2 linked regions of the Gemmata palustris genome follow. The protein of the gene in region 1 interacts with the protein of each later gene in a pairwise test. Links are inferred from orthologs where the notes say so. Each region holds a gene or a part of one and is shown on either strand. Other genes may lie near its edges.

Evidence for each region. The genes of interacting proteins can lie anywhere in the genome.
Region 2: the proteins of rpe (region 1) and eno interact in binary tests that used the Escherichia coli proteins (3 or more experiments, as listed by UniProt). The link is inferred for Gemmata palustris from one-to-one orthologs.

What each region holds. Positions count from the first base shown.
Region 1 is NZ_JAGKQQ010000001.1:8,269,376-8,273,889, forward strand. The notes cover bases 844-3,627. They hold rpe (ribulose-phosphate 3-epimerase), read left to right. Parts: upstream 844-1,788; coding sequence 1,789-2,466; downstream 2,467-3,627. Other genes in these bases: J8F10_RS34345 (OB-fold protein), read left to right, coding at 844-1,302; J8F10_RS34350 (Mpo1-like protein), read right to left, coding at 1,325-1,663; J8F10_RS34360 (BBP7 family outer membrane beta-barrel protein), read right to left, coding at 2,572-3,627. In the rest of the region: J8F10_RS34340 (TIGR02996 domain-containing protein), read right to left, coding at 1-285; more of J8F10_RS34345, read left to right, coding at 439-843; more of J8F10_RS34360, read right to left, coding at 3,628-3,801; J8F10_RS34365 (DUF1571 domain-containing protein), read left to right, coding at 4,278-4,514. UniProt on the Escherichia coli protein: Catalyzes the reversible epimerization of D-ribulose 5-phosphate to D-xylulose 5-phosphate.
Region 2 is NZ_JAGKQQ010000001.1:2,684,453-2,689,043, reverse strand. Bases 494-3,354 are described here. They hold eno (phosphopyruvate hydratase), read left to right. Parts: upstream 494-1,203; coding sequence 1,204-2,505; downstream 2,506-3,354. Other genes in these bases: J8F10_RS10950 (formylmethanofuran dehydrogenase subunit C), read left to right, coding at 3,322-3,354; J8F10_RS10955 (hypothetical protein), read left to right, coding at 2,596-3,183; J8F10_RS10965 (deoxyribonuclease IV), read left to right, coding at 494-681. Also shown: more of J8F10_RS10965, read left to right, coding at 1-493; more of J8F10_RS10950, read left to right, coding at 3,355-4,131; J8F10_RS10945 (class I SAM-dependent methyltransferase), read left to right, coding at 4,153-4,591. UniProt on the Escherichia coli protein: Catalyzes the reversible conversion of 2-phosphoglycerate (2-PG) into phosphoenolpyruvate (PEP). It is essential for the degradation of carbohydrates via glycolysis.

The DNA of each region.
Region 1 (4,514 bases):
AATGCCCTGGAAACTTCGGAGCGTGGGTTTCTGGTATGCCACTAGAGCGAAGCCAAGCGATCTCAGCGGCTCCGACCACTTTTCGCCATGCGCGGCAAGTAGTACGCTTTCGCGTTCCTTCAAGACAGTGTCCGTACTCCCACGGGCCACCGCAATCTGCGTGCGGATGAACTCCGCCTGCGCTTCGTCGCCGTGCTCTTGAAGCCAGTCGGCGAACACGAGGCGCGGGGTATCATCATCGGGGTTGTCGCAGATCGCGCGCAACAAGGCTTCGCGTTCGTTCATTAACGCCTCTCCGGAACGGCACTTGGGAACAAAGTAGCCGATTTCAGCGGCGCAAGTAAATTTCCCGCCGGTCCGAGCGAATACGATTGCGTATGGGCCGTAGAAACGGCTACATTTTCAACGGACACCCTACACCCGACGGCGGGTCCGATCATGGTAGACGACTACAACCGAGACGACCGCCGGCGCGGGGGCAGCGACGAACGGTACGACCGTGCCCGGCGCTTCGAGCGAGCGCGCCGGCGCTACGACGAGGAGTATCGCACCCCGCGCAAGGAGACGAGTACCCTCGGCGTCATCGCGTTCGTTATGGGCCTCTTGGCGCTTGTTATCAGCCTGATTCCGTGCTTCGGCGCGTTCGCGATTTTCGCGGGCGGAATCCCACTGGTGCTCGCGCTCGCGTCCGTTCTGATCGCCCGGGGCTCCAATCAGAAGATGGGCTTCCCCGTTGCGGCCACAGCTGTGAGTGGAAGCGCGGTCGCGTTCTCGTTGATGTGGCTCGCGGTCATTGGGTCCATGATGGACAACAGAGCCGCCAAGCGGCCCGCCCCTCCGCTCCCCGTGCCGCCTCCCCCCCAAGTGCGAGTGAACCCGCCCCTCAAGAAGCCGGACGAGAACAAGCTCGACGACGAGAAGTTCCAGAAGCAACTGCTCGAAGACCTCGCGAAGGATCGCATCAAGGAACGGATTCGCAACGGCCCGGGCGAGCCGGTGACGGCCGGAACGCTTGAAACGGATTACCTCACGAACGTGGTCGCGGCGGAATCGCGGTACAAGGACAAGGTGCTCGAAGTCACCGGTAAAGTGGTGCGCGTGATCCGCGAGGACGGCAAATTGCAGTACCTCCTCGAACTCGACACGGGCGAACCGACCAAGACGGTGAACTGCGAATTCAACGAGCAAACGAAGCACCCGCTCACTTCGATCAAGCGCGGCCAGGAGGTGAAGGTACGCGGGCAGTGCGTCGGGCGCGTCGATGCCTTCGTGACGCTCAAAGATTGCGTTCTGGCGAAGTGATCGGGCCAGAGCGGACAACTCGCTATTCTCTTACCGCGGGTGCTGGAAGCGCCCGCGGTTTGTGTTGTGGGGCGATCGCCACCACGGGTAACCCGAGCAGGCGCTTCACCGGAATGAATTCGCCCACGTCGTTCCCTTCAATGCGGTGACCGATCCACTGGAGCAGGTAGCCCGCCACAATCGCCCCCGCCCCCCAATACCACTCCGCCACAAACAGCAGCGGCAGGCCCGCGAACGCGAGCGGGATGCCGAGCATGTGAATCCAGTAGTTCGCCGGGGTCTGGTGCCGGTCCAGCCAGTTGCGCCGGGCGCGGCCCGCCAGCGCCAGCATCTTGCGCGCGATCGGAAAACGGTAACTCATGCGATCAGTTTCAAGTTCCCGGTTCCAAGTTTCAAGTTGTTCCGCGCCGCGACTTGGCGAACCCGCCCGGAACCGACAGACTGACTGGGACGCGGACACCCGGAACTTTCGGAACTGGAACTCCCATGATCGCACCCTCAATTCTGGCCGCCGACTTCTCCAGGCTCGGCGAACTCGTGCGCGAGGTCACAAAGGCCGGGGCCGACCGTATTCACGTCGACGTGATGGACGGGCACTTCGTCCCCAATCTGAGCATGGGTTCGGTCGTCGTGAAGGGACTGCGCCCGGTCACCACGATCCCGCTCGAAGTTCACCTGATGGTCGAAGACCCGGGCCGGTTCCTCGACGGGTTCGTCAAGGAGGGCGCGGACACGCTCATCGTTCACCTGGAAGTGCTCGCGGACCCGCGGCCGATGCTCGAACATATCAAGAAGGCGCTCGGGAAGAAGGTGGGGCTGGCGTTCAACCCGGACATGCCCGTTGAGCGCATCGAGCCGTACCTGCGCGACATCGATCTCGCGCTCTGCATGACCGTGTTCCCCGGCTTCGGCGGTCAGGCGTTCATCCCCGATAGCCTCGAACGGCTGAAGAAGCTCCGCGCGCTCGTGAACGAACACAACCCGGCGTGCGAGATCGAGGTGGACGGCGGAATCGACGCGCGGACGATCGGCGCCGCCGCCGCCGCGGGCGCGAACGTGTTCGTTGCGGGCACCGCGGTGTTCGGCGCCCCTCCCGGACCGGCTGCCGCCTTGCAGAACCTCGCGAAGTTGGCGGGCAGTCGTTCGGGCGAACGGCCGGTGTGAGCCGGCCGGTGAGAACTTTGCTCGTGAGTTGGTTGATGAGAACTGGCGTTTGGCAACACCCGGGAGTTTCCACCGGCCGGCTCACACCGGCCGTTCGCCCGGAACTCAGTGCCGCCACTCGATACCGAAGTTGACCGACTGCACCCAGAAGTCGGTGAGCGCGATTTTGCTGTTGGCGGGGTTGAGTGCGTCACCCAGGCGCCCGGCGCGGCTGAGGTACTGGAACGAGTAGCCCGCGAAGACCCGCGTGCGCTCGCTCACTTGTCGACCGATTGACAGGTTCAGGACCGGCATCACCGCGAACTCGCTCTTCTCGGCCGTGTTGAGCGCTCGCAGTTGTGTGAACTGCGAACCCGTTCGGCCCTCCGCGCCAATGAACAGCCCGCTCGTGGTCACTTCCGGCGTCACCACCCCGAACGCGACCTTCGCGGACCCGGCCGCGTACCAGCCGTTCTTGCGGACCTCGCCCGCGAGACCGATCTGCCCGCCGTGAAACGGGTTCGAGACCGATGCGCGGTTGCGCTTGTAATCGTTGTCCCCGTCCGGCACTTCGCCGAGGTACAACTCGTCTTGCAGGTACGCGAACCGGTACCCCACGAGGGCATCCAGGCGGGCACTATCGGTGCAGAGCAACTTGCGCCGGTAGTTCACGTCCACCGTGGTGAAAAACGTCGAGAGCGTGGACGGGAACGTGCCCACGATCCGTGCTCCGAACGGGTCCGGGAACGCGATCACTTGCGGCGTACCGCGCCCCGGCCCCTCCGGGAACAGCACCAGCATACCCGGTGCAGCGGTGCCGAACGTGTTGTCCGCGTTGCGAACGAAGAAGCTCGCTTCCGCACCGTTGGTGTGCGACTCATCGAACCAGCGCCCGAAAACGAGCCCCAGCGCGGCCTCGAACTGTCCGGCCGAGCGCCCCGCGACCGGCAGCACCGGCCCTGGGGCCGAGTTGCCCAGCCCGTCCGACAAGCGCAGCCGAACACTCGCCGGCGCCCGGTTCGTTGGCACCCAGGAGAGTTCAAACGACGGGGTGATCCACCACCGGCCGGCCGGTCCGCATTCTTCCGGGCGCCTAGCCCGCTCGGGCGCTTTTTCTGGCAGGTAGAGGTAGCCCGGGTCGTAATCGACGGCCGGCCCGGTTCCCGGTCGGGGTACTTCGGTGAGTGGTGCGCCCGGCGGCGGCGGGGGCAACAGGGGCGGAAGTTCGCGCGTGTCAGCGGGAGGCGTAGAGGTTGCGGGGAGCGCCGGTGGCGGAAGTGGTGGTTGAGGCTGTGCGCTCGCCGGGCTGAAGCCGAGGAATATCACACCGACCGCAGCCAACCAACGGCTTCGCATCCGATCCCCTCATCGTTGCTTCGCGCGAGCCCGCCCCCAGCCAACGAATTGCAGACGTGGAACGCGAGCGCTTTTGGTTGTGCCCTCTCCCCTTGCGGGAGAGGGGCGCCGCGCTTCGCGGCGGGGTGAGGGGTTGCTTCCACACTCGGGACGTTACCCCTCACCCGGTTCGCAAAGCCTCACCACCCCTCCCGCAAGGGGAGAGGGCACAACCCAAGCACCGGCTCGCGGCCCGACGCTATCCACGTTTGCAATTCGTTGACAACACGCGGCGCGAAATAGTCTCAGCGCCGCACAAGTTCAACTGGAGTTTCCCCGCACCCCGGTCGAACACAGGAGATACACAATTCGCCGTCACTTCCGTAACCGGGGCACTTCAGATGGGTTACGCTCTCAGGCGCGCCGCACGCGCGTTGTTCCCGTTCTTCGGGCCGCGTAAACTGTCGGGGAACGTGCCCACCGCAGGAGGAAGGAAGATGACTCGCCGTCTCATCGTCGCGATCGTTCTGCTCGCGTTCTTAATCGGTGCGGGATTCGTGGGCTACGACCGGTACTTCAGCGCTCCCCCTTCGGCGGTGGCGCCGATTCACGTCGACAACGGGGACAAGCTCCCGACTCAGCCGGAGTTCGACGAACTCGCCAAGACCGATCCGGTGAAGCTGCTCTCCACCTGTCTCACGCGCTACGAGCGCGAAGTACGGGGGTTGCACTGC
Region 2 (4,591 bases), 5.6 Mb from region 1 along the record:
GCCCACGATTCGTACCTCATTAACCTCGCGTCACCGGACGACGGAATTTACGCGAAGTCGGTCGAAGCGTTTGTGGACGAAATGGACCGCGCGGAGGCGCTCGGACTTGAGTACCTCGTCACGCACCCCGGCGCGCATACCGGTAGCGGCGAAGAAGCAGGCCTGGAGCGCGTGATTGCGGGCTACGAGGAGGTCCATGCTCGCTGTGCCGGTTTTAAGGTGCGCGTGCTGATCGAAACGACGGCGGGGCAGGGGACCGCACTCGGGCACCGGTTCGAGCACCTCGCCGCGATCCTCCAGCGCGCGACGTGTGCCGACCGCATGGGCGTGTGTTTCGACACCTGCCACGTGTTCGCCGCGGGCTACTCGCTCGTGTCGGCTTCAGACTATCAGGCCACGTTCCAACAATTCGACGAACTCGTCGGCCTCGGGCACCTGAAGCTGTTTCACGTCAACGACAGCGCGAAGGCGCTGGGTAGCCGCGTGGACCGGCACGCGGGCATCGGATCAGGTGAGATCGGGCCGGATGCGTTTCGCCGACTCGTTACCGATCCGCGGTTCCTGGACCGCCCCATGATTCTCGAAACACCGAAGAAAAACGAAGACGGCGCCGAGATGGACGCGGTGAATATCGGGCTGCTCCGGCGCTTCGCCACCGAAGGTGTCGCCCGCGCCGGGTGATTGCGGGGCGGATTCTCAAGAACCGTGTCAAGACCAGTTTCTCGCGGGCCGATGAATGGTGTGCAGAGGTCGTCGGCCCCACAACCTGGTGCAGACGACTGATGCGAGGGCTCACACGCCGCCCGGTCCCCAGCCCGGCGGTGTGCGATCCGGTTGGCGGGAATGGCTTCGGCGGGTTGCGATCCGGCAGCCCCCTGTTGTTGTGAATCCGCCCGCGGAAACCGTGTCCGGTGGATCGGGTGCTCGGCCCCCGACGACCTCGGTCCCGGACCTTCCCGCCACCGACCGGTCGGCTCCGGCGCACTGATTCTCACCAGGACGACCCCCCGTAGGCACGACGCCCGCGGTCCCAGTCGTCCGACGTACTTGCTCCCGCCGGGGCCGACCGACCGTCCTCCCCTCCGCACCTCACTTGACCAAAGCCCATCCCGTCGTATCCCATCTCCGCGACGCCGCGCTCTCGCTCGAACCGCGGCTCAACGGTGTCGGAACGAAATACCAAACACGAAACACGACTCCCCAATGAGCACCATTCGCGCTCTCAAGGCCCGCGAGATTCTGGACAGTCGCGGGAACCCGACCGTCGAGGTCGAAGTTCACCTCACGTGCGGCACGTTCGGGCGCGCGGCGGTCCCGAGCGGGGCCAGCACCGGCGCGCACGAAGCGGTCGAACTGCGCGACGGCGACAAGAAGCGCTACCTCGGCAAGGGCACGCTCTCCGCGGTGCGCAACGTGATCGACACCATCGCCCCGGCCGTCACCGGGATGAAGGTTTACGACCAGTCCGCGCTCGACCGCAAGATGCTCGAACTCGACGGCACCCCGAACAAGGCCAAGCTCGGCGCGAACGCCATTCTCGGCGTCTCGATGGCCGCCGCCCACGCCGCCGCGAACGCACTCGGCCAGCCACTGTACCGCTACGTCGGGGGAACGAGCGCGTGCGTGCTGCCCGTGCCGCTGATGAACATCCTCAACGGCGGCAAGCACGCCGACAGCACCGTGGACTTCCAGGAGTTCATGATCGTGCCCGTTGGCGCGAAGAGCTTCCGCGAGGGGCTCCGCATGGGCGCGGAGGTGTTCCACAGCCTGAAGAAAGTGCTCCACGACAAGGGGCTGAACACCGCGGTCGGCGACGAGGGCGGGTTCGCCCCGAACATCCCGTCCGCCGACGACGCGCTCGCGACCATCTCCACCGCGATCGAGAAGGCGGGCTACAAGGTCGGCGAGCAGATCGCGTTCGCGCTGGACGCGGCCTGCACGGAACTCTTCGAGGAAGCGAAGCACCAACACAAGAAGGAAGGGTACTGCTTCTTCAAGAGCGACCCGAAGAAGGTCATTTCGTCCGACGAGATGATCGATCTGTGGGCCGGGTTGTGCGCGAAGTACCCGATCATCTCGATCGAGGACGGCCTCTCGGAAGACGACTGGGCCGGCTGGAAGAAGCTGACCACGAAGCTCGGTGCGAAGGTGCAACTCGTCGGCGACGACCTGTTCGTCACGAACACCGAGCGGCTGAAGCGCGGGATCGCGGAGGGCTGCGGGAACAGCATTCTGGTGAAGGTCAACCAGATCGGCACGCTGACGGAAACGCTCGACGCGGTGGAAACGGCGAAGCGCAACAAGTTCACCGCGATCATGAGCCACCGCAGCGGCGAAACCGAGGACGTGACCATCGCGGACCTCGCGGTCGCGACGAACTGCGGGCAGATCAAGACCGGGTCGGCGAGCCGCACCGACCGCATCGCGAAATACAACCAACTCCTCCGCATCGAGGAACAGCTCGGCTCGGCCGCCGTCTATGGGTGGGAACTGCGCCGGTCGTAAGTCGCGGGGCGCGAGTCGTAAAGTCGCCCCGCGGCCCTCTCGGTCTCCGACTTTACGACTCGCGCCCTTATGACCTTTGTCGGTGAGATCATGCCCTCAATTCTCAGTGACCCCCCGCCCGTTCTGTACCTCATCCTCGCGGTCGTACTCGCTGTGACGGGCGCGATCGCGGCCAAGCGGCAGGACCGCAAATCCGCGATACCGTTTGGGATCGCGGTGCTTCTCCTGCTACTCGTGTTCCTGATTGACAGGCTGTACGACAGCCCGCGCGAAGAGGCGGTGCACCGGCTCACGGAAATGGGTGCGGCCGCGAACGCGAAGAACCCGGACGCATTCGTCAAGCAGGTCGCGGACAAAGTGAGTGTGCAGACGGATGCGAATCAGACGAAAGTCGCCACGCGGGACGAACTCAAGAAGTCCGGATTTTGGGAGCTGCTCCGGCAGTTCCGTGTAACGGTGTCCGTATCGGGCTTCTCCCGTGATGACGTGAAAGTGATAGACGATAATACGATCGAACTCGGGTTCATCGCCAAGGCCGAGGCCGATGGGAAAACGATTCCCGTTTACATGCGGGCGACGTTCGGTAAACAGCCCGATGGCTCGTTTAAGTTGACCGCACTCAAGGCGTTCGAGTTTATCGATCGCACCAAAGTGTTCTCGATCCCCAACTTCCCGTAACGGACCGCGAATCGGCCACGGATGAACACAGGGAACGCGGATTCATGCAAAGAGCAGAGAAGGTCCGATTCTGATCCGCGTATCTGCGTTCATCAGCGGCGAGGTTCGTCTGTCCCACCAAGTTGTGCGGAACTCTCCATGTTCAAACTCACCCTCCGCGCACCTTCGGCGATCCCGCTCGAACTCGAGGGCATCACCCCGGAACGGGTCGCAGGGCTTTCACCGCTCGATGTGGCAAATCTCCCGGTTCAGCACGGCAACCGTTCGGAACGACTCGGCGAGTTCTTCGAGGTCACCCCGGACCGGGACCGACTGGCGGATCTGCACTTCGCGGGCGATACGCGGAACGTGAAGCACATCGGCGCCGGTATGAAGAGCGGAAGCGTATTCGCAGAAGGCCCGGTCGGGCTGCACGCGGGCGCGCAAATGAGCGGGGGTTCGTTGGTTCTTGATGATGGGGCCGCTGACTGGCTCGGCGCGGAGATGCGAGGAGGCACAATCGAAGTCCGTGGCGCTGCGGGCGATCAAGTGGGGGCTGCGTACCGCGGTTCGCGCCGCGGAATGACTGGCGGAACCATCTTTGTTCGCGGTTCTGCCGGTGACGAACTCGGGTTACTCATGCGCCGCGGGATGATCGTCGTCGAGGGTACGTGCGGCGAGTTCGCGGGTGCATCGATGATTGCCGGTACCATCGTGCTACTCGGGGATGTTGGCGAGCGCTGCGGCGCCGGTATGAAACGCGGCACCATTCTCACCGCACGCCAACTGTTCTTGCCGCCGTCGTTCCGTTTCTCGTGCGATTACAAGCCGTCTTTCCTTCCGCTGTACCTCAACCACCTCCGAAGCATGGGAGCGAACTTCTCGCCCGTGTTCGGTGTCGAAACGGTGCGCTGCTTCCGGGGCGATCTCCTTGCTGGTGGAAACGGTGAGGTGCTTATCGGAGGGTAGCGAGGGTTCGGAGGGCGCACAATGACGGACGCGATTTCATCAGTACAGACGGGATACGATCGCTGGGCCGAGGTCTACGATCACGACGGCAACCCGTTGCAAGGTCTCGAAGCACCCGTGATGCACGCGGCAATGGGCGACGTGCGCGGGCTGCGGGCACTCGATCTCGGGTGCGGTACCGGGCGGCACTCGGTGTGGCTCGCGAACTGTGGCGCGAGCGTTACCGCGGTGGACTTCTCCGAAGGCATGTTGGCCGAAGCACGTCGAAAACCGGGCGCGGAGGCTGTTACCTTCATCGCGCACGATCTGCACACGCCGCTTCCATTTACAACCGAATTTGATCTCGTTGTCAGCGGGTTGGTTCTCGAGCACCTGCGAGACCTGGGCGCTTTCTTTGCCGAAGCGCGTCGCGTGCTAAAGCCGGGCGGTCGGGCTATCATCTCGGCGATGCACCCCGCGA